Linked DNA regions of Saccharothrix espanaensis DSM 44229. The protein of the gene in region 1 binds, or shares a complex with, the protein of each later gene. Links are inferred from orthologs where the notes say so. Each region holds a gene or a part of one and is shown on either strand. Other genes may lie near its edges.

The links.
Region 2: the proteins of secY (region 1) and secA are in contact, whole or in part, in a crystal structure (PDB 3DIN), measured with the Thermotoga maritima proteins. The link is inferred for Saccharothrix espanaensis DSM 44229 from one-to-one orthologs. Residues at the interface, in WP_004081795.1 of Thermotoga maritima: Glu108, Gly109, Glu110, Glu111, Ala236, Glu237, Arg238, Arg239, Ile240, Thr241, Ile242, Gln243, Tyr244, Ala245, Arg246, Arg247, Val248, Thr249, Gly250, Arg251, Arg252, Val253, Tyr254, Gly256, Ala257, Ser258, Thr259, Tyr260, Leu261, Pro262; in WP_004082002.1 of Thermotoga maritima: Glu261, Ala262, Arg263, Lys300, Ala301, Arg302, Thr303, Ile304, Ile305, Leu323, Tyr324, Asp325, Pro326, Val329, Ser330, Tyr333, Ile336, Lys340, Phe345, Val349, Glu363, Phe364, Tyr374, Ser375, Gly376, Gly377, Glu393, Ile395, Thr482, Ser483.

The regions. Positions count from the first base shown.
Region 1 is NC_019673.1:8,741,589-8,756,417, reverse strand. The notes cover bases 10,916-13,740. They hold secY (preprotein translocase subunit SecY), read left to right. Parts: upstream 10,916-11,585; coding sequence 11,586-12,896; downstream 12,897-13,740. Other genes in these bases: map (type I methionyl aminopeptidase), read left to right, coding at 13,498-13,740; BN6_RS38295 (adenylate kinase), read left to right, coding at 12,896-13,447; BN6_RS38305 (LysE family translocator), read left to right, coding at 10,916-11,277. Also shown: rpsJ (30S ribosomal protein S10), read left to right, coding at 266-571; rplC (50S ribosomal protein L3), read left to right, coding at 600-1,250; rplD (50S ribosomal protein L4), read left to right, coding at 1,253-1,939; rplW (50S ribosomal protein L23), read left to right, coding at 1,936-2,235; rplB (50S ribosomal protein L2), read left to right, coding at 2,258-3,094; rpsS (30S ribosomal protein S19), read left to right, coding at 3,113-3,394; rplV (50S ribosomal protein L22), read left to right, coding at 3,431-3,850; rpsC (30S ribosomal protein S3), read left to right, coding at 3,850-4,671; rplP (50S ribosomal protein L16), read left to right, coding at 4,675-5,094; rpmC (50S ribosomal protein L29), read left to right, coding at 5,094-5,342; rpsQ (30S ribosomal protein S17), read left to right, coding at 5,339-5,623; rplN (50S ribosomal protein L14), read left to right, coding at 5,690-6,058; rplX (50S ribosomal protein L24), read left to right, coding at 6,061-6,375; rplE (50S ribosomal protein L5), read left to right, coding at 6,375-6,938; BN6_RS38340 (type Z 30S ribosomal protein S14), read left to right, coding at 6,941-7,126; rpsH (30S ribosomal protein S8), read left to right, coding at 7,255-7,653; and 9 more genes. UniProt on the Escherichia coli protein: The central subunit of the protein translocation channel SecYEG. Consists of two halves formed by TMs 1-5 and 6-10.
Region 2 is NC_019673.1:8,384,594-8,400,376, forward strand. The notes cover bases 5,386-8,769. They hold secA (preprotein translocase subunit SecA), read right to left. Parts: upstream 8,466-8,769; coding sequence 5,586-8,465; downstream 5,386-5,585. Other genes in these bases: BN6_RS36700 (Rv3235 family protein), read left to right, coding at 5,386-5,501. Outside these bases: pruA (L-glutamate gamma-semialdehyde dehydrogenase), read right to left, coding at 1-402; BN6_RS36670 (VOC family protein), read left to right, coding at 440-808; BN6_RS36675 (DUF6912 family protein), read right to left, coding at 814-1,305; BN6_RS36680 (WS/DGAT/MGAT family O-acyltransferase), read right to left, coding at 1,302-2,687; BN6_RS36685 (phosphotransferase), read right to left, coding at 2,698-3,354; BN6_RS36690 (TrmH family RNA methyltransferase), read left to right, coding at 3,574-4,317; BN6_RS36695 (HAD-IA family hydrolase), read right to left, coding at 4,698-5,105; more of BN6_RS36700, read left to right, coding at 5,163-5,385; hpf (ribosome hibernation-promoting factor, HPF/YfiA family), read right to left, coding at 9,455-10,147; BN6_RS36715 (ComF family protein), read right to left, coding at 10,577-11,212; BN6_RS36720 (LpqB family beta-propeller domain-containing protein), read right to left, coding at 11,297-13,039; MtrAB system histidine kinase MtrB, read right to left, coding at 13,077-14,804; MtrAB system response regulator MtrA, read right to left, coding at 14,815-15,492; BN6_RS36735 (dTMP kinase), read right to left, coding at 15,679-15,783. UniProt on the Escherichia coli protein: Required for protein export, interacts with the SecYEG preprotein conducting channel.

The DNA.
Region 1 (14,829 bases):
TGCTCGTCACGGGGCGGCCGGTTCCATCGGAACCCGGCCGCTCCGTCACGAGGGGATCGAACAGCACGACAAATCCCACAAGGTTTCATCAGTGGGACCGGTCTGTGGCCAAGGGCGCGACACGCCCGACCGCGTGGACCGGGCACCGTGACACCGCTGAGGTGTCAGTCCTGAATAGGGGGCGGTACGCGCCGGAGGCTTCGCGGCCTCATTCCGGTTGCCCGCACCGCAGCGGTATCGAGAAGCAGAGGAACGGCAAGCCATCATGGCGGGACAGAAGATCCGCATCCGGCTCAAGGCCTACGACCACGAGGCGATCGACGCGTCTGCGCGCAAGATCGTCGAGACCGTGACGCGCACCGGCGCTCGGGTCGTCGGGCCTGTGCCGCTGCCCACTGAGAAGAACGTCTACTGCGTCATCCGCTCGCCGCACAAGTACAAGGACTCGCGCGAGCACTTCGAGATGCGCACGCACAAGCGTCTGATCGACATCCTCGACCCGACGCCGAAGACGGTGGACGCGCTCATGCGCATCGACCTGCCGGCGAGCGTCGACGTCAACATCCAGTAAGCGTTGGACGCGGAGAGTAACGAGACCAATGTCTGACAGGCAGGTTAAGGGCCTCCTGGGCACCAAGCTCGGAATGACTCAGGTCTTCGACGAGAACAACCGGATCGTGCCGGTCACCGTCGTCAAGGCAGAGCCGAACGTGGTCACCCAGATCCGGACCCAGGAGAACGACGGCTACTCGGCCGTGCAGTTGGCCTTCGGCGCGATCGACCCGCGCAAGGTCAAGAAGCCCGTCGCGGGCCACTACGCCAAGGCGGGCGTCACGCCCCGCCGGCAGTTGGCGGAGCTGCGCACCACGGACGCGTCCGAGTACCAGGTCGGCCAGGAAATCACCGCCGAGGTCTTCGAGGCCGGCGTGGTGGTCGACGTGGTCGGCACGAGCAAGGGCAAGGGCACCGCTGGTGTCATGAAGCGGCACGGCTTCCACGGCCTGGGCGCGAGCCACGGCACGCAGCGCAAGCACCGCTCGCCCGGCTCCATCGGTGGCTGCGCCACGCCCGGCCGCGTGTTCAAGGGCCTGCGCATGGCGGGCCGCATGGGCCACGTGCGCGTGACCACCCAGAACTTGAAGGTGCACCGGGTCGACGTCGAGTCGGGCCTGCTGCTCATCAAGGGCGCGGTGCCCGGTCCCAAGGGCGGCACCGTGTTCGTCAAGACCGCTGCGAAGGGTGGTGCCTGATCATGACGTCCGTTGAGGTCCGCACCCCGGACGGCAAGACCGACGGCAACGTCGAGCTGCCCCCGTCCGTCTTCGACGCGCAGGCGAACGTGGCCCTGCTGCACCAGGTCGTCGTGGCCCAGTTGGCCGCGGCCCGCCAGGGCACGCACTCCACGAAGACCCGCGGCGAGGTGTCCGGCGGTGGCAAGAAGCCGTATCGGCAGAAGGGCACCGGCCGGGCCCGCCAGGGTTCGACCCGCGCGCCCCAGTTCGCCGGTGGTGGCGTCGTGCACGGCCCCCAGCCGCGCGACTACAGCCAGCGCACCCCCAAGAAGATGAAGGCCGCCGCCCTGCGCGGTGCCCTCTCCGACCGGGCGCGCGCCGGCCAGGTCCACGTGGTGAGCGGCTTCGTCTCGGGTGACACCCCGTCGACGAAGACCGCCCGCAAGGTCCTGGAGTCGGTGACCGAGGCCCGTCGGGTGCTGGTCGTGCTGCTGCGCACCGAGGAAGTGTCGTGGGTCAGCCTGCGCAACCTCACGCACGTGCACATCATCGCCCCGGACCAGCTGAACACCTACGACGTGCTCGTCAACGACGACGTGGTGTTCACCAAGGACGCTCTGGACGTGTTCCTGGCGAGCAAGGCCCAGCAGGGCAAGGGCTCGGCCGAGGCGGTCGCCGGTTCGTCCGAAGTGGAGGACGAGAAGTGATCCCCGACCACAGGGACATCCTGCTCGCGCCGGTCATCTCCGAGAAGTCCTACGGGCTCCTGGAGGAGAACAAGTACACCTTCGTGGTGGCCCCCGGCTCGAACAAGACCCAGATCAAGATTGCCGTGGAGAAGGTCTTCGGCGTCAAGGTCGTCAGCGTCAACACGATCAACCGCCAGGGCAAGCGCAAGCGCACCCGGACGGGCTTCGGCAAGCGCAAGGACACCAAGCGCGCCATCGTGACGCTGTCCGCCGAGAGCAAGCCGATCGAGATCTTCGGCGGCCCGGCCGCCTGATGACGACGAGGACTGCGTAGAGATGGGCATTCGCAAGTACAAGCCGACGACCCCCGGTCGTCGCGGTGCGAGCGTCTCCGACTTCGCCGAGATCACTCGGACGACGCCGGAGAAGTCGCTGGTCCGCCCGCTGCACGGCCGTGGTGGCCGCAACGCGTCGGGCAAGATCACGACGCGGCACAAGGGTGGCGGCCACAAGCGGGCCTACCGCCTGATCGACTTCCGCCGCACGGACAAGGACGGCATCCCGGCCAAGGTCGCTCACATCGAGTACGACCCCAACCGGACCGCCCGCATCGCGCTGCTGCACTACGTCGACGGCGAGAAGCGCTACATCATCGCCCCGGCCAAGCTCCAGCAGGGTGACCGGATCGAGAACGGCCCCAAGGCCGACATCAAGCCGGGCAACAACCTGCCGCTGCGCAACATCCCGGTCGGCACGGTGATCCACGCGATCGAGCTCCGCCCCGGCGGCGGCGCGAAGATCGCGCGGTCGGCCGGCGCCAGCGTGCAGCTCGTGGCCAAGGACGGCCCGTACGCCCAGCTGCGGATGCCCTCGGGCGAGATCCGCAACGTGGACGTGCGCTGCCGCGCCACGGTCGGCGAGGTCGGCAACGCCGAGCACCAGAACATCAACTGGGGCAAGGCCGGCCGGATGCGCTGGAAGGGCCGCAAGCCCACCGTCCGCGGTGTGGCCATGAACCCGGTCGACCACCCGCACGGTGGTGGTGAGGGCAAGACCTCCGGTGGTCGCCACCCGGTGAACCCGGCAGGTAAGCCGGAAGGCCGTACTCGCCGCCGCAAGAAGCCAAGCGACAAGCTCATCGTCCGGCGTCGTCGCACCGGTAAGAAGCGCTGAGCAGGGAGGGAGTGAAGGATGCCTCGGAGCCTTAAGAAGGGCCCCTTCGTGGACGACCACCTGCTCAAGAAGGTGGACGTGCTCAACGAGTCGGGCAAGAAGACCGTGATCAAGACCTGGTCCCGCCGGTCGACGATCATCCCCGACATGCTGGGCCACACGATCGCGGTGCACGACGGCCGCAAGCACGTGCCGGTGTTCGTGACGGAGGCGATGGTCGGGCACAAGCTCGGCGAGTTCGCGCCGACCCGCACGTTCAAGGGCCACATCAAGGACGACCGGAAGTCGCGCCGCCGCTAGGGCGACGAACTAGAGGAAGAGCAAGGGGAAGCAGCGATGAACGCCCGTAACGAAGCCGAAGCGCCGGAGTTCCCGCGCGCCGTGGCTCGGGCTCGCTACGTCCGCGACACGCCGATGAAGGTGCGCCGCGTCGTCGAGCTCATCAGGGGCCGTAGCGCCAGCGAAGCCTTGGCCGTGCTCCAGTTCGCGCCTCAGGCGGCAAGTGAGCCGGTCCGCAAGGTGCTCGCGAGCGCCGTGGCCAACGCCGAGAACAACCTGTCCCTGGACCCCGACACCCTGTGGGTGTCGAAGGTCTACGTGGACGAGGGTCCGACCCTCAAGCGGTTCCGCCCCCGGGCACAGGGCCGTGCGTACCGGATCCGCAAGCGGACGAGCCACATCACCGTCGAGGTGGAGAGCCGTCCCAAGAAGACCAGCGCGAAGGCCGGCGCAGACTCCAGGAAGGGGGCTCGGTAGTGGGCCAGAAGATCAACCCACACGGCTTCCGACTCGGGATCACCACCGACTGGAAGTCCCGCTGGTACGCCGACAAGCAGTACGCCGAGTACGTGGCCGAGGATGTCAAGATCCGCAAGCTGCTCTCGAAGGGCATGGAGCGGGCCGGCATCTCCAAGGTGGAGATCGAGCGGACCCGCGACCGGGTTCGCGTCGACATCCACACCGCCCGGCCGGGCATCGTCATCGGCCGTCGCGGCGCGGAGGCCGACCGCATCCGCGGTGAGCTGGAGAAGCTCACCAAGAAGCAGGTGCAGCTCAACATCCTCGAGGTGAAGAGCCCCGAGTCGGACGCGCAGCTCGTCGCGCAGGGCGTGGCGGAGCAGCTGTCCAACCGCGTGGCGTTCCGCCGTGCGATGCGCAAGGCCATCCAGTCGGCCATGCGCTCGCCGCAGGTGAAGGGCATCCGCGTGCAGTGCGGTGGCCGCCTGGGCGGCGCCGAGATGTCCCGTTCGGAGCACTACCGCGACGGCCGCGTGCCGCTGCACACGCTTCGCGCCGACATCGACTACGGCTTCTTCGAGGCCCGCACCACGTTCGGCCGGATCGGCGTGAAGGTGTGGATCTACAAGGGTGACGTGGTCGGCGGCATCAACGCCAAGCGCGAGCGCGACGCCGCGCCCTCGGCCGAGCGGGCCCCGCGGCGCGACCGCGGCGACCGCCCGAACCGGGCGCGTCGTTCGGGCGCCAGCGGCACCACGGCGACGAGCACCGAGGCCGGCCGCGCAGCGGCCGAGGCCACGGACGCTCCGGTCGCGACCGAAGAGAAGACGGAGGGCTGAGTCGTGCTCATCCCGCGCAGGGTTAAGCACCGCAAGCAGCACCACCCCGGTCGGTCCGGTGCTGCCAAGGGCGGCACGAGGGTCACCTTCGGTGAGTTCGGCATCCAGGCCCTGGAGCCGGCTTACGTGACCAACCGGCAGATCGAGTCGGCTCGTATCGCGATCACGCGGCACATCCGCCGCGGTGGCAAGGTCTGGATCAACATCTTCCCGGACCGCCCGCTGACCAAGAAGCCGGCCGAGACCCGCATGGGTTCCGGCAAGGGTTCGCCGGAGTGGTGGGTCGCCAACGTCAAGCCGGGTCGGGTGCTCTTCGAGATGAGCTTCCCGAACGAGACGGTGGCTCGCGAGGCCCTTCGCCGCGCGATCCACAAGCTCCCGATGAAGTGCCGCATCGTTACGCGTGAGGGTGGTGAGTTCTGATGGCAGCGGGTACTACCGCCTCCGAGGTGCGTGAGCTCACCGAGGAAGAGCTCGTGCTGCGCCTGAGGGAGGCGAAGGAGGAGCTGTTCAACCTCCGCTTCCAGATGGCCACCGGGCAGCTGGACAACAACCGCCGGCTCCGCACGGTCCGGCACGAGATCGCCCGGATCTACACCGTGATGCGGGAGCGGGAGCTGGGTCTGTCGACCTCTCCCGACGCTGTTTCCACTGGTGAAGGTGCCGCATGAGCGAGAACGCTGAAGTGACTGAGACCCAGACTCGCAACGACCGCAAGGTCCGCGAGGGCTACGTCGTGTCCGACAAGATGGACAAGACGATCGTCGTCGCGCTGGAGGACCGGAAGAAGCACCGCCGGTACGCCAAGGTCCTGCGCTCCACCACCAAGGTGAAGGCGCACGACGAGCAGAACACCGCCGGCGTCGGCGACCGCGTCCTGCTCATGGAGACCCGGCCGCTGTCGGCCACCAAGCGCTGGCGCCTCGTCGAGATCCTCGAGAAGGCCAAGTAAAACCCAAGCGACCGAGCCCGCCAGGTCGGAAATCTGACGGGCCAGGAATGGTCAAGGAGTAGGTAAGTGATCCAGCAGGAGTCGCGGCTGCGCGTCGCCGACAACACCGGTGCGAAGGAGATCCTCTGCATCCGTGTTCTCGGTGGCTCGGGCCGCCGCTACGCGGGTATCGGGGACATCATCGTCGCCACGGTGAAGCAGGCCATCCCCGGTGCGAACGTGAAGAAGGGCGATGTGGTCAAGGCCGTCATCGTCCGCACCGTCAAGGAGAAGCGCCGTCCCGACGGCTCTTACATCCGGTTCGACGAGAACGCCGCGGTGCTCATCAAGAACGACAACGAGCCGCGCGGCACGCGCATCTTCGGCCCGGTGGGCCGCGAGCTGCGCGACAAGAAGTTCATGAAGATCATCTCGTTGGCCCCGGAGGTGCTCTGACCATGAAGGTGAAGAAGGGCGACACGGTCGTCGTCATCGCCGGTAAGGACAAGGGTGCGCGCGGCAAGGTCATCCAGGCCTACCCCGCCACCGACCGCGTCCTGGTCGAGGGCGTCAACCGGATCAAGAAGCACACCCGGATCACGCAGACCCAGCGCGGTGCGCAGTCGGGTGGCATCGTGACCCAGGAGGCCTCCATCCACGTGTCCAACGTGATGGTGGTCGACTCCGACGGCAAGCCGACCCGCGTGGGCTACCGGACGAACGACGAGGGCAAGCGAGTCCGCGTTTCCCGTCGTAACGGGAAGGACATCTGATGACCACGGTTGAGAAGATCACGCCTCGGCTGAAGACGCGCTACCGCGAGGAGATCGCCGCGGAGCTGCGCAAGCAGTTCGAGTACGCCAACGTCATGCAGACGCCCGGCGTGGTGAAGGTCGTCGTCAACATGGGTGTCGGCGACGCCGCCCGCGACGGCAAGCTGATCGAGGGTGCCGTCAAGGACCTGTCGATCATCACCGGCCAGCGTCCCGAGGTCCGCAAGGCTCGCAAGTCCATCGCGCAGTTCAAGCTCCGCGAGGGCATGCCGATCGGCGCGCGCGTCACGCTGCGCGGCGACCGCATGTGGGAGTTCCTGGACCGGCTGCTGACCATCGCGCTGCCGCGTATCCGTGACTTCCGCGGCCTGTCGCCGAAGCAGTTCGACGGCAACGGCAACTACACGTTCGGTCTCAACGAGCAGTCGATGTTCCACGAGATCGACCCGGACGCGATCGACCGTCCCCGTGGTATGGACATCACCGTGGTGACGACCGCGACCAACGACGACGAGGGCCGGGCGCTGCTGAAGCTCCTGGGCTTCCCGTTCAAGGAGAACTGAGAATGGCCAAGAAGGCGCTGGTCAACAAGGCCGCGGCCAAGCCGAAGTTCAAGGTGCGGGGTTACACCCGCTGCCAGCGTTGCGGTCGTCCGCACTCGGTGTTCCGCAAGTTCGGCCTGTGCCGGATCTGCCTGCGCGAGATGGCCCACCGCGGCGAGCTCCCCGGTGTGAGCAAGTCGAGCTGGTAGCACCAGCCCGGCGGCACACCTCTTTTCTGAACTCCACTTCGCTGTAGGCCCGCTCACGACCAGCCGGCCGCAAGGCCGGCTCGGACCCTGACTGGGGAACCGCAGCGAGAAAGGTTGACCAGGTCACCATGACGATGACCGACCCGATCGCAGACATGTTGACGCGTCTGCGGAACGCGAACTCGGCTTACCACGACAAGGTCGTGATGCCGCACTCGAAGTTGAAGGCCAACATCGCCGAGATCCTCAAGCGCGAGGGCTACATCGCGAGCTACCGCGATGAGCAGGGCGACGTTGCGAAGAACCTGGTGGTCGAGCTGAAGTACGGCCCGAACCGGGAGCGCAGCATCGCCGGTCTGCGTCGCGTGTCCAAGCCCGGTCTCCGGGTGTACGCGAAGTCGACCAACCTGCCGAAGGTCCTCGGTGGCCTGGGCGTGGCGATCATCTCGACCTCTGGCGGTCTGCTGACCGACCGTCAGGCCAACAAGCAGGGCGTGGGCGGAGAAGTCCTCGCCTACGTCTGGTGAGGAAGGGGGATTAGGTATGTCGCGCATCGGAAAGCTGCCGATCACCGTCCCTTCCGGGGTCGACGTGAACATCGCGGGCCAGGACGTCAACGTGAAGGGGCCCAAGGGCACCCTCTCGCTGACCATCGCTGAGCCGATCATCATCGAGAAGGTCGAGGACGGCACCCTCGAGGTGAAGCGTCCCAACGACGAGCGTCGCAGCCGTTCGCTCCACGGCCTGTCCCGCACCCTGGTGCAGAACATGGTCATCGGCGTGACCCAGGGCTACGAGAAGAAGATGGAAATCCACGGGGTCGGCTACCGCGTCGCGCTGAAGGGCTCCGACCTGGAGTTCGCGCTCGGCTACAGCCACCCGGTGAAGGTCGAGGCCCCCGCGGGCATCACCTTCGCGGTGGAGACCCCGACCCGGTTCTCCGTGTCGGGCATCGACAAGCAGCTCGTGGGCGAGGTCGCCGCGAACATCCGCAAGCTGCGCAAGCCCGACCCGTACAAGGGCAAGGGTGTGCGTTACGCAGGCGAGAAGATCCGCCGCAAGGTCGGAAAGACGGGTAAGTGACATGAGCGAGACTGCAACCGTGCCGTCCTCTTCTCGGCGCAAGCCGGTGGGCAAGGACATCTCGACCACCCGCCGCATCGCCAAGACCCGCCGTCACTTCCGCCTGCGCAAGAAGGTCAGCGGCACCGCCGAGCGTCCGCGCCTGGTCGTGCACCGGTCGTCGAAGCACATCACCGTGCAGATCATCGACGACCTCGCCGGCCACACCCTGGCGGCCGCCTCCTCGGTCGAGGCGGACGTCCGCGCGGTGGAGGGCGACAAGAAGGCCCGCGCCGCGAAGGTGGGCCAGCTCGCCGCGGCCCGTGCCAAGGACGCCGGCATCACCAAGGTCGTCTTCGACCGCGGTGGTAACGGGTACCACGGCCGGATCGCCGCCCTGGCCGACGCCGCCCGCGAGGCAGGGCTGGAGTTCTGACAATGCACAACATCCGAATTGAGAGGGACGCCTGATGCCAGGACGCACGCGTCGCGAAGGCGGCGGGGGCGAGCGCGGAGAGCGTCGCGACCGTCGTGACGGCGGCCGCGGCGGCGCGGCCCAGGAGAAGACCCCGCACCTGGAGCGCGTGGTTGCGATCAACCGCGTCTCCAAGGTCGTGAAGGGTGGTCGTCGCTTCAGCTTCACCGCTCTGGTCGTGGTCGGCGACGGCGACGGCATGGTCGGTGTCGGCTACGGCAAGGCCAAGGAAGTTCCGGCCGCGATCGCCAAGGGTGTGGAGGAGGCGAAGAAGAACTTCTTCCGCGTCCCCCGCATCGCGGGCACGATCCCCCACCCGGTCCAGGGCGAGAAGGCGGCGGGCGTCGTCCTGCTCCGCCCGGCCTCGGCCGGTACCGGCGTCATCGCCGGTGGCGCGGTCCGCGCGGTGCTCGAGTGCGCCGGTGTCCACGACGTGCTGAGCAAGTCGCTGGGCTCCGACAACGCGATCAACATCGTGCACGCCACCGTGGCGGCCCTGAAGGGTCTCCAGCGTCCGGAGGAAGTCGCGGCCCGCCGCGGTCTCCCCCTGGAGGACGTCGCTCCCGCCGGTATGCTCCGCGCTCGCGCAGGGGCGGTGTGATCCATGGCCCAGGTCAAGGTCACCCAGGTGAAGAGCAGCATCGGTACCAAGCACAACCACCGCGAGTCCCTGCGGACTCTGGGGTTGCGCAAGATCCGCCAGTCGGTGGTCCGTGAGGACACGCCGCAGGTGCGCGGCCTGATCCACGCCGTGCGCCACCTGGTGGTCGTCGAGGAGGTCCAGTCGTGACCATCAAGATCCATGACCTGCGTCCGGCCCCCGGCGCCAAGACCGCGAAGACCCGTGTCGGTCGCGGTGAGGGCTCCAAGGGCAAGACGGCCGGTCGAGGCACGAAGGGCACCGGCGCGCGGAAGAACGTCTCCCCGCGCTTCGAAGGTGGCCAGATGCCGCTGCACATGCGCCTGCCGAAGCTCAAGGGCTTCCGCAACCCGTTCCGCACCGAGTACCAGGTCGTGAACGTCGGCGACCTGGCCCGGGTGTTCCCGGACGGTGGCCGGGTCGACGTGGACGCACTGATCCACGCGGGCCTGGTGCGCAAGAACGAGCTGGTGAAGGTCCTCGGCAACGGCGACCTGAACGGCGTCAAGCTGGACGTCGTCGCCAACAAGTTCTCGGGCAGCGCCGTCGAGAAGATCGCGGCGGCTGGCGGCACCCACACGGTGCTCTGACCGCAAGCAACACCCGAAAGGCCCCCGAAGCCTCCCGCTTCGGGGGCCTTTCGCACAACAAAGAAGAACCCCCCACACCGCCACCGCACCCACCAGTGCGCGCAGCGCACAATCCACCTGCCGCGTCGTGTCATCCCCGTATGGCCCGCGCGCCAGCGAACCGCGCTTGGGCAGTGAGGGCAAGCACGCCCTTCGCTTGCCCTCACTGCCCAAGGGTGGTTGTCTCCGACCGGGCCATACGGGGATGACACGACACCCACCGCACCACCGCCGTCATCCTTGGCGGCTCGCCCGTCCGGCGAGGACACTTTTAGCTTGTTCCCCCAGGTCAACCCACCCGCAAAGCCACCCAGGCGCGGCCGCCGGCCCCCGATCACCATTATCCCACGCCCCACCGACAAACCCCGGAAGCGGTCCTTGAGCCGGCCCGCTGACCGGAACTCAGGAGCGCAGGGGAGCGGTCTTGCCCCCGCCGCCGTGCCTCCACTGCCCCGGCCGCTCCCGCCGGTTCGCCGCTCCCCGCCTACCCCGCAACCGCGCCGACCCGGAAACCCCCGCCCTCTGATCTCAGCGAGCCGGGCCTCGGGACCCGTCGGGCCGGGCAGGGCCGAGCCGGCAGGGCTGGCCCGCAGAAATCCCCCATTCGAGACCCCGTTCGCGCAGGGCGTAACCACCCATCCGTGAGGCGCGAAGCTCCGGCAAGTCTCGCCACTCCCCGTCACCCCCCACCACGGACGAACCGCTTGCTCCGCCACGCTGAAGAACTACCGTCCTCCACATGTGGCCGGCAGTCTTCTTCGGAGCGGCCGTGCTGGTCGCTCTGACTCCGGGGGCCAACAACCTCCTCGGCACGCACCACGCCGTGCACCACGGCCCCAGGACGGCCATCACCGCCCTCGTCGGCCGGTTGGCGGCGTTCGCGATCATGATCGCCGCCGTGGTGGCCGGGCTCGGGCCGATCCTCGCCGCGTCGACCACCGCCCTCACCGTGATCAAGTGGCTGGGCGTCGCCTACCTCGCCTACCTCGCCGCGCGCGTCTTCTTCACACCTACACACCGCGAAACCGCACCAAGACCGGGTCACCCGCTCCGCGAGGAGTTCCTCACCGCGATCACCAACCCGAAGGTGCTGTTGATCTTCACGGCCTTCGTCCCGCAGTTCGTGGACCCCGCCCGGGGCGACCCCGCCGCGCAGCTCGCGATGCTCGGACTCGTCTACCTGGCAGCGGAAACGCCGGCCGGCGCGGGTTGCGCGACCATCGGCGCGATCATCCGACGAGCCGACCTGACGGCCCGCGCCCGGCGTCGGCTCGACCAGGGCACCGGCACCCTGCTGCTCGGCATGGCGGGTCTGCTCGCCACCAGCGCGACCGGTCGAACTTGATCCGTTCGGGGGCTTGCGCACCGGCGTAGTCGATCAAGTACGAAGTGTGAAGGACGACTGGCTACGGCGATCAGCCTCGCGGCTGTTAAAGTCGCGGGCTGAACCCGGATGTCCTCCGGGTCGGTCGCGGCTACCCCGTCGCGTCCGCCACCACCGGTCACGGTCCAGCCCCGGCTGGCGGCCCGGCCGGGCCGGTGGAACCGCAGCTAGGACAGACGCAAGACTGTGCCCGCAAGACTGTGCCGGCAACACAGCCGGTACCGCAGGATGCCGACCCCGGCGGGGCGGCAACGCTGATGGAGGTTCGCGTGCTCGGCGCATTCCGCTCGGCTCTCGCGACGCCGGACCTACGGAAGAAGATCCTCTTCACGCTGGGGATCATCGTGGTGTACCGGTTGGGCGCGACCATGCCCGCGCCGGGCGTCTCCTTCAAAAACGTCCGCCAGTGCATCGACTCGGTCGACCAGCAGGGCATCTACTCGCTGATCAACCTGTTCAGCGGCGGCGCGCTCCTCAACTTGTCGATCTTCGCGCTGGGCATCATGCCCTACATCACCGCGAGCATCATCATCCAGCTCCTCACCGTGGTCATCCCGCGGTTCGAGCAGCTGAAGAAGGAAGGTCAGGCGGGTCAGGGCAAGCTGACCCAGTACACCCGCTACCTGACCATCGCGCTGGCGGTGCTCCAGTCGACCGGCATCATCGCGCTCGCGGTGCGCGGCCAGCTGTTCGCCAACTGCGAGGTCCCGGTCATCCCGGACCAGAGCGTGTGGAACCTGGTCGTCCTGGTCGTCACCATGACCGCCGGCACCAGCGTGATCATGTGGCTCGGTGAGATCATCACCGAGAAGGGGATCGGCAACGGCATGTCGCTGCTGATCTTCACCGGCATCGCGGCGCGCATCCCGGCCGAGGGCCAGATCATCTGGAGCCGCGGCGGCCTGACCTTCTTCCTGGTCTGCGTGGCGGCGCTGCTCATCATCGCCAGCGTCATCTACGTCGAGCAGGCCCAGCGCCGCATCCCGGTGCAGTACGCCAAGCGCATGATCGGCCGCCGGATGTACGGCGGCACCTCGACCTACCTGCCGCTCAAGGTGAACCAGGCCGGCGTCATCCCGGTCATCTTCGCCTCGTCGCTGCTCTACCTCCCCGACCTGGTCTCGCGGCTGACCGCCTCGACCGACGGGTCGGCGCCCGGCTGGTTCGCGACCTTCGTCGCGACGCACCTGGTGTCCCAGTCCAGCCCGGTGCACATCGCGCTGTACTTCCTGCTGATCGTCTTCTTCACGTACTTCTACGTCGGCATCACGTTCAACCCGGACGAGCGCGCGGACGAGATGAAGAAGTTCGGCGGGTTCATCCCGGGTATCCGACCGGGTCGACCCACCGCCGAGTACCTCCGCTTCGTCCTGGGGCGGATCACGCTGCCTGGCTCGATCTACCTGGGCATCGTCGCCATCCTGCCGAACTTCTTCCTGGACATCACCGACCAGGGTCAGAACCAGAACTTCCCGTTCGGCGGTACGGCGGTGCTGATCATGGTCGGCGTCGGCCTCGACACTGTGAAGCAGATCGAGAGCCAGCTCATGCAGCGCAATTACGAAGGGTTCCTCCGCTAGTGCGACTCGTTCTCGTCGGCCCGCCCGGAGCGGGCAAGGGCACGCAGGCCCAGGTCCTCAGCACCCAGCTCGGCGTGCCGCACATCTCCACCGGAGACCTCTTCCGCGCCCACATCAGCGGGCAGACCGAGCTCGGCCGGGAAGTCAAGAAGTACCTGGACGAAGGCAAGCTGGTGCCCGACTCGGTCACCATCGACATGGTGCGCGAGCGGCTCGCCGAGGAGGACACCGGCAACGGTTTCCTGCTCGACGGGTTCCCGCGCACCACGGCCCAGGCCGACGTGCTCACCGCCCTGCTGACGTCCACCGACCAACGCCTGGACGCCGTCCTCGAACTCGACGTCCCCGAGGACGTCGTCGTGGGCCGGCTGCTCGCGCGCGGTCGGGAGGACGACAAGGAGGACGTGATCCGGCACCGGCAGCAGGTCTACCGGTCGGAGACCGCCCCGCTGCTGGACTACTACCGGGACATCCTGCTGACGATCGACGCCGTGGGCTCGGTCGACGAGATCACCGAGCGCGCGCTCAAGGCGCTGCGCGCGAGCGAGTGAACGGACTGCTCGATGCTCTGCGCAACGCGTTGCCCGGCGGTCGCGACCGCATGATCGAGATCAAGAGCCGCGGCCAGCTGGAGGCCATGCGGGCCGCCGGCCTGGTCGTGGCGCGGGCCTTGGCGCTGCTCACCGAGCACGCCAAGGTCGGTGTGAGCACCGCCGAACTGGACGAGCTGGCCGAGCAGAGCATCCGCGACGCGGGTGCGGTGCCGAGCTTCAAGGGCTACCACGGGTTCCCGGCGAGCATCTGCGCCAGCGTCAACGAGCAGGTCGTCCACGGGATCCCGAGCAAGACCCAGGTCCTGGCCGAGGGCGACCTGATCTCGATCGACTGCGGCGCGATCCTGGACGGCTGGCACGGCGACTCCGCGGTCACCCTCGCGGTGGGCGCGGTGACCGAGGCCGAGGCCAAGCTGTCCGACGCCACCCGCGCGTCCATGCTGGCCGGGATCGAGGCCGCGCTGCCCGGTGGGCGGCTCAGCGACATCTCCTTCGCGATCGAGTCGGCGACCATCCTGGCCGGCGAGCGCGACGGCGTGGAGTACGGGATCGTCGACGGCTACGGCGGCCACGGCATCGGCACCAAGATGCACATGGACCCGTTCCTGCCGAACTACGGCAAGCCCGGCAAGGGCCCCCGGCTCAAGACCGGCATGGCGATCGCGATCGAGCCCATGCTGACCCTGGGCAGCGAGCGGACCGTGGAGCTGGACGACGGCTGGACCGTGATCACCGCGGACGGCTCGCGCGCCGCGCACTGGGAGCACAGCGTGGCGATCACGGCCGACGGTCCGTGGGTGCTCACCGCGCTGGAGGACTGACGTCGGGGTGGCACCACGGGCAAGCGTGGGGTTAGCCCCCTTCTTGTCGGGCGAAGATCACGCCACCATTGAGGGCGTGACGCAGCCTGTGCGGCCCGAGGACATGCGGGCCTCCGACGCCGAACGCGAACTCGTGCAGCAGTGGCTGCACCGGGCCCACGCGGACGGCAGCCTCGACCTGGCGGAGTTCGACCTCCGGGTGTCGCGCGCCTGGCAGGCCAAGACCCGCGGGGACCTGGCCCTGCTGACCGCCGACCTGCCGCGGACGGCGCTGACCCAGAGCCCCGTCCCGCGGCAGCCGACCCCGCCGCTGCCGGTCGTGGCCAAGCGCGGTGGCGGCCGGACGGCGATGAGGGTGCTCACCACCATCTGGTTGAGCGTCAGCGCGGTGAACTTCGCCCTGTGGCTGCTGGTGAGCCTGCTCGGCGGCGCGGGCTTCGTGCACCCGTGGTTCCTGTGGGTGGCGCTGCCGACCGGCTCGGTCCTGGGCGTGGTCTGGCTCGCGCTCGGCCGGGACAAGTGACGGACTTCCAGCGCAACGACCGCGCGCTCATCGCC
Region 2 (15,783 bases), 350 kb from region 1 along the record:
GGCGGACTTGGACTGGCCGAGGACCGTGGCCGCGTTGAGCGTGTCCCGCCACGGCCCGGCCAGCAGGTCGGCGGCCTTGAGCAGGATCGCGGCGCGGGCGTCGAAGGGCAGCTCCCGCCAGCCCGGCGCGGCCCGGCGGGCGGCCCGCACGGCGTCGGCGACGTCCTCGTGCGTGGCGTTGCCGGTGACGCCCAGGACGTGCCGGTGGTCGTGGGGCTGGACGACGTCGACGGGGTCGCCGCCGGCCATCCGCCGCACGCCGTCGATCGTCTGGGTCAGCTCGTGCCGCTCGCCCTCGAGTTCGGCGACGCGGCGTTGCAGGGACTCGCGTTCGGGACTGCCGGGTGCGTACCCCCGAACCGGTTCGTTCGCCGGATCGGGTACCGAGGTGACCGCGTCCATGTGGTCATCGTGGCACGCGGTAGTACGGTGCGCAGCCGTGGCGAAAGTGACCGGCATCGGCGGGGTGTTCCTGCGTGCCCGCAACCCGGTGCGGTTGGCGGAGTGGTATCGGGCGAACCTCGGCGTGCCGATGAGCGAGCACGGCGCGGTGACCTTCCACTGGGTGCGGGAGGAGACGACGACGTTCGCGCTGTTCGCGAACGACACCGAGTACTTCGGCGAGCCGGGTCAGCGGGCGATGCTGAACCTGCGCGTCGACGACCTGCACGCGCTGCTGGGCAGGCTGCGCGAGCGGGGCGTCGAGGTGCTGCCGCAGACCGAGGACTCGGAGTTCGGCCGCTTCGGCTGGGTGGTCGACCCGGAGGGCAACCGCATCGAGCTCTGGGAGCCCGCGCCGGGAATGTGAACTCGTTACATGAGTTCCAGGACGAACGGGAGTTCCTGGGCCGCGTACCAGGCGAGTTCGTGGTCCTCGGCCTCGCCCAGGGCGAACTCGGCGTCCGAGTCGCCCAGGTCCGCCGCGTCCACCACCTCGACGGCTTCCGCGACCGCGTCCTCGGCGTCCGAGGTGTCCAGGTGGATCGCCGCGATCTGCTTGAACGGGATGGGGCCGGCGATCTTGACCACCGAGAAGTCCAGGTCCGGGCGGAGCTTCACGTCCTCCACGTCGACCGAGACGACCGCCCGGCGCGGCACCGGCTTGTCCTCGTTGGACAGCAGCCGCAGCGACGCGCGCGCCGCGTCCAGCATCGCCGAGTACTCCAGCTCCTCGGTGTCGCCGGTCGCGTAGGACTCGCGCAGCGCCGGGGTCAGCGCGAAGCCCGTGCCGCCCACCGGCGCGAACTCGCCGCGCTCCACCAGGTCGCGCAGCATCGCGACGGTCGCCGGGAGGTACACCCTCATTGAGACACCGTTCCCATCAGTTCCTCCACGGACTCCTCGACCATCGCCGCCAGGACGTCCACGTCGGACATCGCGTCCCGGTCGGCGTTGAGGCCGAAGTACACACCACCGTCGTACGAGGTGACGCCGATCGACAGCGCCTGGCTCTTGGCCAGGGGCACGACCGGGAACATCTCGGTCATCTTCGCCCCCACCGCGTACAGCGGCACCTGGGGGCCCGGCACGTTGGTCACCACCACGTTGAACAGCCGCCGGGAGAACGAGCTGGCCGCCCGCGCGCCCAGGGCGTGCAGGGTCGGCGGCGCGAACCCGGAAAACTTCACCAGGGTCTGCGCCGCGACCTGCTGGCCGGACTCCTGGTGGGCGCGCATGGCGTGGCTGACGTGGTGCAGCCGCACCACCGGGTTGGGCTCGCCGACCGGCAGGTCGACCAGGTAGGCCGAGACCTGGCTGCCGTTCGTGTCCTCGTCGCGGATCGACAGCGGGGCCATCGCCCGCATGGTGGTCTGCCCGGTGACCACCTCGCCCCGGGAGAGCAGCCAGTTGCGCAGCGCGCCGGACAGCACGGCCAGCACGCCGTCGTTCACCGTGCCGCCGTGCGCGCGGCGGATGGCGCGGAACTCGTCGAGCCGCGTGCGGGCCACCGCGAAGCGGCGCTGCGGCGAGATCCGGACGTTCAGCGGGCTGCCGGGCGCGGGCGTGGCGGCGGTGCGCACGGCCGACGCGAGCCCGCCCAGCGCGCCGGCGACCTTGCGGACCGTGGCCACGGTGTCCATCGCCGCGCTGCGGACGTTCTCCACCAGCTCGCCGGGCCGCTGCACGACCTCGGCCACGGCGTCGGCGACCAGTTGCAGGCCGCTGGGCTCGGGCTGGGGCATCCACAGCGCCTCGACCGGCCGCCGGGGCGTGGCCGACACGTCCAGGATGACCTGGCCGATCTCCGGCGCGCCGATGCCGTCCACCATCGCCTGGTGGGTCTTGGTGATCACCGCGGACCGGTTCCGGGCCAGGCCCTCGACCAGGTAGATCTCCCACAGCGGCCGGGTGTGGTCCAGCGGGCGCGACATCAGCCGGGCCACCAGGTCGTGCAGCTGCTGGTCGGTGCCCGGTCTGGGCAGCGCGGACCGGCGCACGTGGTAGGTGACGTCGAAGTCCGGGTCGTCCACCCAGACCGGCCGGGCGAGCCGGCCCGGCACGTGCACGACCTTCTGCCGGTAGCGCGGCACCAGGGCCAGCCGCTGGTCGATCAGGTCGACCAGGCCGTCGTAGTCGAAGCCCGCCTTCGGCCGGCGGAACACCGCGACCCCGCCGACGTGCATCGGCGTCGTGGAGTCCTCCAGGTACAGGAACGAGGCGTCCAGCGCGGACAGGCGGTCGGGCATGGCTGCCAGGCTAGTCGCTGCAACTCTCCACGAGCTTGCGCACGGCTCTGACCTCGATCGGGTCGCGGGAGTGCCGGGCCAGCCGGATCTCCGCGGCGGCGGGCATGGCGCGGCGCGCCTCGCGGTCCACGCCGGACAGGAACCCGCGCACCAGCCGGGACCGGGCCAGCCGCTTGAACGGCCGCAGCGGGGCCACCGCGATCGTCAGCCAGCTCAGCGCCACGTCCACCCGGCGGTCGCCGCGCTGCGCCGACGCCCAGTCGACCACCACCGGCCCGGCCGGGCCGAGCACGACGTTGCCGGGGTGCAGGTCGAGGTGCAGCAGGCAGCCCTCGCCGGGCAGGAAGTCGGGCGCGGCCACCGAGTCCAGGCAGCGGTGCAGGTCGGCCAGTTCCCGGCCGAGCTGACCGGCGCGCCACGGCTTGGCGTCGAGTTCCTGCGACATGCGCGGGCCCGGCACGTACTCCATGACCAGGTCGCCGCCGTCGACGTCGTGCACCCTGGGCACCGGGATGCCGCGCGCGTGCAGGTAGCGCATCAACAGCGCCTCGGGCTCCAGGTCGCGCCCGGCCCGGCTGCGCTTGAGCAGCAGGCCGTCCGACCGCAGGTAGACGTCCGCCTCCCGGCCGCTGGCCAGCAGACGGTGCGCCTCGTTGCGCGGGGTCATGTGACGATCATCATGATTGACAGCTCGGAAACAAGCCCCAAACGGGTGCACCCCCCGCCCCCACCCTCGTCCCACCCCACCCCCACACACGCGTGGCCGCGTCGGACTGTCGCGCCGCCTTCCACCCCGATCACGCTCTTCGATCGGGGTGGAAGACGGCGCGATGGGCCGACTTCAGGCGGTCACGCCGCCCCGACGGAGTCGGGGCAAGATGACACAGTGGAGATCTCGCCGAAGGATCGGTTTGTCACCGTGTACGGCCGCAAGCCGGTGTTGGAAGCCCTTGACGACGCCCGGCTGGAAGTCGACAAGGTGCTGCTCGCCGAAGGGGCGCGTGGGCCGGCGGCGAAGGAGATCCTCGACGCGGCGAGCCGGCGCGGGGTGCGGGTGCAGCGGGCGACCGCGCAGCGGGTCAAGGTGCTGGCCGGCAACGGGCGGCACGACCAGGGCGTGCTCGCCGACGTGGTCGCGCCCCGGATGCTGCCGCTCGCGCACGCGCTGGAGCACCGCCCGGCGCGGATCCTGCTGCTCGACGGCATCACCACGCCCGCGAACGTCGGCATGATCCTGCGCACCGCGACCGCCGCCGGCATGGACGGGATCGTCGTGCCGCGCCGGGGCGTCGCCTCGATCGACCCGCTGGTGGTCAAGGCGTCCGCCGGGGTGGCGTTCCGGGCTCCGGTCCTGAAGTGCGCCACGGCGGGCGAGGCGGCGGCCGAGCTGACCGCCGCCGGGTACCCGGTGTACGCGCTGGACGCGGGCGCGCGGGAGACGATCTTCAGCGCCGACCTGCCCGAACGCGCGGTGTACGTGCTGGGCAGCGAGACCGACGGCATCTCCGACGACGTGCGGCCGCACGTCACCGGGTGGCTGTCCATCCCGATGGCGGCGGGCGTCGAGTCGTTGAACGTGGCCAGTGCGGCGGCGGTGCTGTGCTTCGAGGTGGTCCGCCGGCACGGCTGACCGGACCAGCTGCGGCGCGGGCGCCGGAGGGCCACTCCGACACCCGCGCCGCTTCACTGCGGGCGACCCGACGTCGCAGTCGTCCGGGCACGTGCTGCCCGGCGCGCGCCGTCCCGATCCGCCCCCGGTGTCTCCGCCTCGGCGCCGCGAACCCGGTGCGGGGCGACGTTGCCGGTCTCACCCGGGCCGATACCGGCTTCGCAGTACGCCACCACCCGAGGTATCGCCGCGCCGTCCCGAAGCGGCGGAACACCGAAAGAACTCCCCGTTGGCCACGCTGTGGAACTGTCCTTCCATTCCAACCGGATCGAAGGCAGGTCGCAGCGCGGGGACGGACAACCCTCCGCACGGGTGGTCGGACCGCAGCGGACGGTCACCGGCTAACCCCGCAGGGGGAACTCCAACAGCACTTCGAGCTCCTCCAGCGTGGCGTGCACCGACCGGTGGTGCACACCGACCATGCCGACCGCCGCCGCGCCCCGGACGTTCACCGCGAGGTCGTCGACGAACACGCAGCTGCCCGGGTCCAGGCCCAGCCGCTCGGCGACCAGCAGGTAGATCCGCCGGTCCGGTTTGGCGCAGCCGGCCTCGCCGGAGGTGACCACCGCGTCGAACAGGTCGCGCCACCGCTCGGGCGGGGCCCACAGGCCGTCCGCGTTGGACAGGATCGCGGTCCGCAGGCCGTGCCGGCGGGCCTGCCGGGCGGCCGTGACCAGCGGCGGCTCGTCGCCGGCGGCGTCACCGTGATCGGTGAGCACCCCGCCGAAGTCCAGCACCAGACCGCGCACACCCACCTCCACCAGGTGATCCCGGTACCCCGCCGACCCGCGCCGGCTCTGTTCAGCATGTCATCCCCGGTGCGCGTGCTGCGCGCCCGCACGTCCACCGCCCACCGCCGGGCCCGCCGGCTGCTCGCGGTGGTGGTCGAGGCCGTGGCCGGGCGGCGGCCCCGCCGCCAGGTGGCCCGGGTGCTCGCCGCGCCGGCGGCGGTCGGGGTGGGACGGGCGGTGGCCGTGCCGCGGACCGTGCGGCTGGGCGCGACCCGGCTGTGCCCGACCGCGGCGCAGGCCGTCGAGCTGTGCGGCGTGCTGGTCAACCGGGGTGGCCGGGTCCGCGCGCTGGCCGCGCGGATCGAGTGGACCGGCGACCAGTGGCGCTGCACCGAGTTCCACGTCCTGCCCTGACCGGTTCCTCGATCGCACGTCCGCCGGCAGACGTGCGAATGCCGCCGGACCCGGAGGCCCGACGGCATTCGGCACCGAACAGCCCTACTGGCGCGGGCCCTTGCGGTTCGCCTTCTCCTGCGCACGGGCCGCCGCACGGCGTTCCTTGCGGGTGCCGCCGCCCTGACCGCCGGTACCACCCTGCTGCGCCTCGCCGCTGGTCTCGGCGTCACCGCTCTCGGACGGACCGCTGTAGGTCAGGCCCTGCTGGCCGCCCCGCTGGTCCAGGCCCTTGCCGCGCAGCGCGGGCGGGATCGCGTCACCGCTGGACAGCTGCGCCAGCGCGGGGCCGGCGGGCGCGTCCTGCGGCGGCGAGTCCTGCGCGGCGGCCGCGGCGGCGGCGCGGGCGCGGGCCCGGCTGCCGGTCAGCGGGCCGGCACCGGCCGCGAGGGACACCTGCACCGGCGGCTCGGGAGCGGGCTCCGGCTCGGCCGCCTCGACCTGGAGGTTGAACAGGAAGCCCACGATCTCCTCGCGCAGCGCTTCGAGCATGCCGTTGAACATGTCGAAGCCCTCCCGCTGGTACTCGATCAGCGGGTCGCGCTGCGCCATGGCGCGCAGGCCGATGCCTTCCTTCAGGTAGTCCATCTCGTAGAGGTGCTCGCGCCACTTGCGGTCCAGCACGGACAGCAGCACGCGGCGCTCCAGCTCGCGCATCGCGCCCGGACCCACCCGGCCGTCGATGTCGGCCTCGCGCGCCTCGTACGCGGCCAGCGCGTCCTCCTGGAGCTTCGCCTTCAAGGACTCCTTGGTGAGGTCCTCGTCGTCGGACTCCAGCAGCGCCTTGTGGTCCAGGGTGATCGGGTACAGCGTCTTGAGCGCCGTCCACAGCTTGTCGAGGTCCCAGTCCTCGGCGTACCCGTCGGCGGTCGCGCCGTCCACGTAGTCGCCGACCACGCCGGTGATCATGTGCTCGACCTGCTCGCGCAGGTCTTCACCGGCCAGCACGCGGTGCCGCTCGGCGTAGATCACCTTGCGCTGCTCGTTCATGACCTCGTCGTACTTGAGGACGTTCTTGCGGATCTCGAAGTTCTGCTGCTCGACCTGGGTCTGGGCGGACCGGATCGCCCGGGTGACCATCTTGTGCTCGATCGGCACGTCGTCGGGCACCCGCAGGCGGGTCATCACGTTCTCGACCATGGCCGCGTTGAAGCGGCGCATCAGCTCGTCCTTGAGGGACAGGTAGAACCGCGACTCGCCCGGGTCGCCCTGCCGGCCGGACCGACCGCGCAGCTGGTTGTCGATGCGCCGCGACTCGTGCCGCTCGGTGCCCAGCACGTACAGGCCGCCCGCCGCGCGGACCTCTTCGGCCTCGGCCTTGACCTCGTTGCCGATCTCCTCGATCAGCTTCGACCAGGCGGTCTCGTACTCCTCCGGGTTCGCCACCGGGTCGAGGCCGCGCTCGCGCAGCTCGTGGTCGGCGATGATGTCCGGGTTGCCGCCCAGCACGATGTCGGTACCGCGGCCGGCCATGTTCGTGGCGACGGTGACCGCGCCCTTGCGGCCGGCCTTGGCGATGATCAGCGCCTCGCGGTCGTGGTGCTTGGCGTTGAGCACCTCGTGCGGCACGCCCTTCTGCACCAGCAGCTTCGACAGGTACTCGGAGCGCTCGACGCTGGTCGTGCCGACCAGGACCGGCTGGCCCTTCTCGTGCCGTTCGAGGATGTCCTCGGCGACCGCCTCGAACTTCGCCTCCTCGGTCTTGTAGACCAGGTCGGGCTGGTCCTGGCGCTGCATCGGCCGGTTGGTCGGGATCGGCACGACGCCGAGCTTGTAGGTCTGGTGGAACTCGGCCGCCTCGGTCTCGGCGGTACCGGTCATGCCGCCGAGCTTGGCGTAGAGCCGGAAGTAGTTCTGCAGGGTGATCGTGGCGAGGGTCTGGTTCTCCGCCTTGATCTCCACGCCCTCCTTGGCCTCGATGGCCTGGTGCATGCCCTCGTTGTAGCGCCGGCCCGCCAGCACGCGGCCGGTGAACTCGTCGACGATCATGACTTCACCGTTGCGGACGATGTAGTCCTTGTCCTTGGTGAACAGCTCCTTGGCCTTGATCGAGTTCTGGAAGTACCCGACCAGCGGCGTGTTGGTGGAGTCGTAGAGGTTCTCGATGCCGAGCTGGTCCTCGACGTACTGGACGCCCTGCTCGGACACGCCGATCGTGCGCTTGCGCTCGTCCACCTCGTAGTGGACGTCCCGCTTCATGCGGGTGGCCAGCCGGGCGAACTCGACGTACCAGCGGGACGACTGGTCGGCCGGGCCGGAGATGATCAGCGGCGTGCGGGCCTCGTCGATCAGGATCGAGTCGACCTCGTCCACCACGGCGAAGTAGTGGCCGCGCTGGACCATCTCGTCCTGGCTCCACGCCATGTTGTCGCGCAGGTAGTCGAAGCCGAACTCGTTGTTCGTGCCGTAGGTGATGTCCGAGTGGTAGGCGGCCCGGCGCTGCTCGGGCGTCATCTCGGAGAGGATCACGCCGACGGAGAGGCCGAGGAAGCGGTGGATGCGGCCCATCCACTCCGCGTCGCGCTTGGCCAGGTAGTCGTTGGTCGTGACGACGTGCACGCCCTCGCCCGCGAGGGCGTTGAGGTAGGACGGCAGCACCGAGGTCAGGGTCTTGCCCTCACCGGTGCGCATCTCGGAGATCTGGCCGAGGTGCAGCGCCGCCCCGCCCATCAGCTGCACGTCGAAGTGGCGCTGCCCCAGGGTGCGCTTCGCGCCCTCCCGGACCACCGCGAACGCCTCGGGGAGCAGCTCGTCCAGCGTCTCGCCGTCGGCGTAGCGCTTCTTGAACTCCTCCGTTTTGCCGCGCAGCTCCGCGTCGGAGAGGTCGACGACATCGTCTTCGAGGTTGTTGATGTGCGCTGCGATGTTGCGCAGGCGCTTGAGCATCTTGCCTTCGCCGGCGCGGAGCAGTCGGGACAGCACCATCTCGGGTCGACCTCATTACCTCATCGCGACGCGCCCGCGCACGGGCGCCTTCCAGCGGTTCGCCACGGCCATGGCGAACCCACACCACCCGCCATCGTAGGCAAGTCGTGAAGGTGTGTGCACAGACACAGGTAGGAAGGGGTGCGGAACGCCGAGTGACGACCCCGCCGACCCCGCCCGGCGGCGGGCGGGGTCGCCCTGGGTTCCGCGCACGTCGCCGCGTTCGCCGCCGGGTCGTCGTCGGGTCGCGGACCGGCCTGCGGACCCTCCGGAGGTGGACTCCGCAGTGCCCGGCACCTACCTCCGGTTGGCACCATCGCCGCAGGTGAAAATGGGTGTGTTCGATGGCAGGGGGCGTCGCCACGACCGCTGGACGGGGTGGTGGCCGGGCTGATCCTGGGTTCGACCACGTGCGCGTGCGGTGGGTGCCGGTGCGGCTCGGACCACCGGGCGGGCAGGTCGGTGCCGAAGCTCGGACGACTGGGAGCAGGGCGCGCTTACCAGTTGACCGGTGCCGGCGCGTCGGCGGCGGGTTTGTCGTGGGAAGGGGCAACGCCGGCCGGCGGGCACGGGGGTCGTGGACGCCGGCGGCGGGCATGCGGTCCGGGACGCCGGTGGTCGCCACGGGTGTGGGGCCGGCGGTGGAGGTCGAAGGCCGGTGGGCGCTTGCGCGGACTCGGGCCGGGCGCGGCTTGGTTCGGCGTACCGCCGGTGTTGCGCGGTGCGGGTGGCCGGGCGCGGTCGGGCGAGCCGGTGTCGGGTTGCCCGTGGTCGGTCGGGTGCCCGGGTCGAGTGCCCGGGACGGGTGCCTGGGTGGGGGGCGTCGGTCGGTCAGGCGCGGTGGTGGGGCCGGTCCGGTGGTGAGCCGGGCGCGCTGCCTGCCGAGTCGGCGCGGATCCGCACCTCGGCGGTGCGGATCCGGGTCACGGCCCCCGGCGTGCAGAGGACGCCGGGGAGCCGCGAACGTCTGGGGGTGGGGCCGGCTTCCCTCAGGCCAGCCTGATCACGCCGTAGTCGAAACCCTTTCGGCGGTAGACGACGCTCGGACGACCGCAGTCCGCGTCGGAGAACAGGTAGAAGTCGTGGCCGACCAGCTCCATCTCGTAGAGGGCCTGGTCCACGGTCATCGGCTTGGCGGTGTGCTCTTTCTCGCGCACGATCTGGCCGGGCAGGTTGGCGTCGGCGTCCTCGTCCCACCGTTGCTGCGCGGGCACTTCCGCCATGCCCCCGTAGGCCGGTTCGGCGTCCGGGGCGGCTTCGAGCACTGCGGTGTGCCCGAGCCACAAACCCTGCGCCTGTCCGTCCTGCTCGGAGAGGACGGGTGGTGCCGCGAGTCCGCTGGTCGCCTCGGCGACCGACGTCGGGCCCCGTCGCCCGTGGTGCACCCGCCGGCGATCGTGCGAGCGGCGCAGCCGGTTCTCCAACTTGCTGACCGCCGAGTCCAGTGCGGCGTAGAAGTCGCCCGCACACGCCTCGGACCGGATCACCGGGCCACGTCCCTTGCCCGTGATCTCGACCCGCTGGCAGTTCTTCGACTGGCGGCGGTTCGGCTCGTGGAAAAGCTCCACGTCGAAGCGGATGACCTTGCGGTCGTATCGCTCGAGCCTGGCCAACTTCTCCACGACGTGCACCCGGTAGTGATCGGGCACCTCGACGTTGCGGCCCTTAACGACGATGTCCATACACGACCTCCCTCGCGTTGCTGCGAGCTATGGCTTCGGATCGTTGCGGCACCGGTCCCGCGATCGCCTTCGCGAGTTGTCGCTGAGGGTTGTCCTCAGGGCTCCACCGGCGCCAGGGTCATGGGCTGTTCGCCTCCTCCCCGCGTGCCGGGAACGCTGATAGCGGTGCACGTTAGCCCGGTATTCGCCGCTGCGACAGCCCCCGGGGCGGGGGAACTCCATGATTTTCCGGACGTGACGCTCAGCGACGAAAAACGGGCACCGGCAGTGCGCCAGGCGGGCGCGGCGAACTGGGGCGCGAACGGAGACTCACCCGTTCGACCCAGCCACCTGCCGACAGTCGTCGGCTGGGTGGCTGCGCCGAACAGCCTCCGCAAGCACCTCATATCCGGCCAACGGACGAACGGCCCGCGGGGTTCCCCATCAGAATCACCCGTGTGGGTGGGATCCGCGAGTCGACGTCAGCGTCAGGACGGCCGGTACCCGGAACCCGCCGATCTTCAACGCCGAGACGCACGCGGCTGCCGTCGCACCCGTCGTGACCACGTCGTCCAGCACCACGACGCCCGCTCCGGGCGGCGGGAGACCCCCTCGGACCAGCCGCACGCGGCCCGCCAGGTTGGCCCGCCGGGCCGCCGCGTCGAGCCCCACCGAGTCGGCCACGCCGGGCGCGAAGGCCAGCGCGCGGGCCAGCGGCAGGCCGGCGCACCGCGCTACTCCCACCAAGTGGGAACCACCGCGCCGGCGGACGGCTGCGCGGCGTGACGGCGCGGGCACCAGCCACCAATTCCGGCAGCCCGCCGGACAGCCCGGCAGTTTCGGCACGGCCGCCGCGACGAGCGCGCCCAACACCGGCGCGAGGTCACGCCGGCCGCGCTCTTTGAGGGCGAGCACGAGTTCGCGACCCGGACCCCGGTAATCGGCCAGTGCGAACACCGGTGGGCCTTTGCCCGGCACGGGCACCCGGCGGGGCGGGCCGAACGCGGCGAGGCACCGCGCGCAGCAGCGCGCACCCTCGACTCCACAGCCGGCGCAACGGGGCGGGAACAGCAGGTTGATCAGCACGTGATCGAGAGTGCCGGCCGGGTACGACAATTTTCGGGCGCGCGAATCCCGAACTGAGAGCCCCCTGGGGCAGGCTCTCAGAAATCAGCCGGGATAGAAAGCCTGGGCGCCCGTTTCGACCTTCACCGCGGTGCTCGCCCGCCACACGTCGCCGACGTCGCCCGCGCTCCACAGCCCGCTCTGGTCGACGGCCACCACGTTGCGGCCCGGCGCGGCGGTCACCGAGCTCACCGGCACGGTCAGGTTCGAGGTGTTGTAGCGCTCGATCTTGAGCCCGTCGATGTTCACCTTGGCGATCGGCCAGGACGCCAGCGACGTGCTCGCCACCAGCACGTCCTGCGCCAGCCAGTCGACCGCGATGGTCGCCGTGCCCAGGACGGTCGGCTGGAGGTTGCGCGGCAGCCGCAGCGAGACCGACGAGTCCGACCCGCGCACCACCGCTGCCACCACGAGCCGCCCGCCGACCACGGCCGCGACCCGCGTGCCGTCGCGCGAGAGCCGCAGCTCGGTGATCCCGCCGAACAGGCTCAGCTCGGAGGCGTTCACCGCGTTCGCGGTCCACCCGGCGTCGGTCTTGTTGACCCGCACCACGTTCGCGCCGTCCGCGACCGTCCACACCTCCGGGCTGGGGTCGCCCGGCCGGCCGCTGAGCAGCCACGTCGGCCGGGTCAGCGTCGAGGCGGGCAGGTCCACGGCGGCCAGCGCCTCCTCCAGGTTGCCCACCCGCAGCCGCACGGTCTTCGGGTCGACCCGGCTGACCACGGCCAGTTCCGTGCCGTCGAGCGACTGCGCGGCGCTGACCACCTGGTACTCGCCGGTCCCGGCGGGGCCCCGGACGGGTTCGCCGTTGGCCAGCCGGCGGACCAGGCCGCCGGTCGCCACCAGGCCGCTGAGGTCGGCGTCGGGGGTGATCAGGGCCTCGCCGGACTGCACGTCGGCGGGCCGCCACTCGATCTGGTCGGTCGAGATCGGCGCGCCCTCCACCAGGATCCGGATCCGGCTGCTGGTCACGCCCGCCAGCGACTTCACCACCTGGGCCACGATCTGCTTGCGCAGCTGCGCGGTGAGGTCGCCGACCTTGGTCAGGTCGACTTCCAGCGCGCCGTCGTCCGCCTCGTGGGTGTCCTTGCGCTGCGCCGCGCCGTTGGGCACCGCGGTCGCCAACGCGCCACGCAGGCCCACAGCGGGGCCCTTGAGCAGCAGTTCGGTCACACGGCGCGGGATGGACGTCGACGGCGGGACCACGACGTAGCGCGGGTCGGGCACCAGGACGCCGAAGTCCGGGTTGTAGAAGTAGAGGGTGACCCGCCGGTAGTTGGCCTGGAAGCCGACCAGGGGCACGTAGATGCCGTCCGGCGGGTCGGAGATGCGCCACTCGCCGTCCTTGTCGGCCTCGATGCCGACCGGGGCCGTGAGGTCGCCGACGCGCTGCACGAACGAGCTGTCGACCTCCAGCGAGCCGATGTTCTTGCCCTGGAGCATCACCGTGCGGTGCTTGGCGTCCGCGGGCAGGTCGCCGCCGCCGGTGGGGACGGTGTTGAACGTCGTGTCGATGACGGTCGGGGTGACCTTGGTGTCCCAGTTCTTCCGGGCGTCCTCGGTCAGGTAGGCCTTGGCCGCCGCGTAGTCGGCGTCGGGGTTCGCCGAGGCGTTGACGAACTCGCGGACCAGGCTCAGCGGGTCGATGCCCTTGGTGGGCTTCGGGGCGGCGGCCTCGGTGGCGCTGCCGGCCGACGGGTTCACCGCGATGGGCGTCGTCTGCGTGGGGATGGCGGCGCACCCCGTCAGGGCCGCCAGGCACGCCACCACCGCTACCAGCCGCTTCACCGGGCCTCCCCCGCTCTCGTCGCACCCCGCCCGGCGGTCACCGGACCTCCTCGCGATCGCCCGTCACGGGCTGCGCGGGCTGCCAGGTGATCTCCTCCTCGGTCAGCTCGACCTCACCGGTCGGCTCCTCCGCCGGCTCCTGCCCGGCCACCACGGCGGGCAGGTCCGGCGGTTCCAGCGGCAGCGGGCTGCCGGTCAGCTCGTGGCCGTGCCGGCAGGGCACGGTCAGCCGGAACACCGCGCCGTACCCGCGCTCGCCCCACGCCTCCAGCCACCCGCCGTGCAGCCGCGCGTCCTCCAGGCTGATCGACAGGCCCAGGCCGGTGCCGCCGGTGCGCCGGTTGCGCGACGGGTCGGCCCGCCAGAACCGGTTGAACACCAGGTCCGCCTCGCCGGGCCGCAGACCCACGCCGCGGTCGCGCACGGTGACGGCCACCGCGTGGTCGTCACTGCGGAGGGTCAGCTCGACGGGCAGGCCCTCGCCGTGGTCGATGGCGTTGGCGAGCAGGTTGCGCAGGATGCGCTCGACCCGCCGGGAGTCCAGCTCGGCGGTCACCTCGTGGTCCGGCAGGTCCATCACGATCGTGGTGCCGCTGCTGTTCGCGATGGCCCGCACCGAGTCGTGCGCGCGCCGCGCGAGCACCCGGATGTCGACCAGGTCGGCGGCCAGCTCCTCGACGCCCGCGTCCAGCCGGCTGATCTCCAGCAGGTCGCCCAGCAGCGACTCGAACCGGTCCAGCTCGTCGACCAGCAGCTCGGTGGAGCGGGCCAGGCCGCCGGGGAACTGCTCGCGGGACGCGTGCAGCACGTCCGCGGCCATCCGCACGGTGGTCAGCGGGGTGCGCAGCTCGTGCGAGACGTCGGAGGTGAACCGGCGCTGGAGCTGGCCGAACTCCTCCAGCTGGTGGATCTGGCGCTGGATGCTCGCGGCCATCTCGTTGTACGACTCGGCCAGCCGCGCCACGTCGTCCTCGCCCACCACGGGCATCCGCTCGTCCAGGCTGCCGTCCGCGAACCGCTCCGCGATCTCGGCGGCCTGCCGCACCGGGCGCACGACCTGCCGGGTCACCAGGTTCGCGATCACCGCGAGCAGCAACAGCAGCACCAGGCCGCCGACGACCAGCGTCGACTGCACGACCTCGGCCGTGGACTGCTCGCCGGTCAGCGGGAACAGCAGGTAGAGGTGCATGGCGCGGGCGGAGCTGTTCACCGGCTTGCCGACCACGAGCAGCGTGGTGCGGCCGGTGCTGCGCTCGACGGTGGTGATCTGCCAGCCGGCGCTGCCGCGTTCGAGCATCTTGGTCAGGCTCGCGGGCACGTCCTGCCACGGGCCGACCGCCGTGGGCAGGCCGTCCGAGCCGACGCCGACCGGGTCGGACAGCACGGGCTCGAACGCGCCCGCGCCGGACGAGGTCGCGTCGAGGCCGGAGCCCGCCGCGTTGATCTTGTTCAGGGCGGCGGTGAACCGCGACTTCACGCTGTCCGGGCCCGGGTTGAGGCCCGACAGGTCGGGCTGCACGGCCGCCGCCGACGCCTCGGTCTGCCGGATCGCCGCCTGGGTCTTGGTGTCCAGCAGCTGGCCGGTGATCTGCACCTGCAGCACCATGCCCAGCACGAACACCACCGCGGAGGACAGCGCGAGCGTGCTGACCACGACCCGCAGCTGCAACGAACGCCGCCACAGGTCGCCGAACGCGGCGGCGTGCCGCCGGGCGCGCTCGACCCCGCGTCGCAGCTCGCGGACCGCGGGATCAAGCACGCTCATCGGACACCGATCACGGAGGGCCCGCCTTGTACCCGACGCCGCGGACGGTCAGCACCACCTCGGGGTGCTCGGGGTCGCGCTCCACCTTCGAGCGCAGGCGCTGCACGTGGACGTTCACCAGCCGGGTGTCCGCCGCGTGCCGGTAGCCCCACACCTGTTCGAGCAGGACCTCGCGGGTGAACACCTGGCGCGGCTTGCGGGCCAGTGCCACCAGCAGGTCGAACTCCAGCGGGGTGAGCTGGATCGGCTTGCCCTCGCGCAGCACCTCGTGGCCGGGCACGTCGATGGTCAGGTCGCCGATCTGGAGCACCTCGGCGGGCTCGGCCTCGGTGCGCCGCAGGCGCGCGCGGATCCGCGCCACCAGCTCCTTCGGCTTGAACGGCTTGACCACGTAGTCGTCCGCGCCGGACTCCAGGCCGAGCACGACGTCCACGGTGTCGCTCTTCGCGGTGAGCATGACGATCGGGACGCCCGACTCGGAGCGGATCGCCTTGCACACGTCGATGCCGTTCATGCCCGGGAGCATGAGGTCGAGCAGCACCAGGTCCGGTTTCAACTCGCGGAGCGCGGGCAGCGCGCGGGCGCCATCGGCCACCACCGCGGTATCGAACCCCTCGCCCCGCAGCACGATGGTCAGCATCTCCGCCAGAGCGGGGTCGTCGTCCACCACGAGCACGCGTGCCTTCATACCCACCATCGTCCCACTAGTGGTCGGACCCCCACGCACCGCCCAGTACTCATCGCCGCTGGTCGCCGCACGGGTCCGCTCGGTCATCGGTCTCGGTCGCCGTTCCACGCGCCCACCTCGCACTCACCGCACGGGATTCTTCAGCGACTCATCGGCGGGGCGGTCACGTTTCGTTACTCCGTGAGACTAACGGGTGAAATACCGGTCTAGCAGACCATCCATCCGCAGGTCGACCGTGCCGTCGAGGACCTCCCACGGCGACAGCCAGTGCGCGGCGGCCAGTTCGTCGTA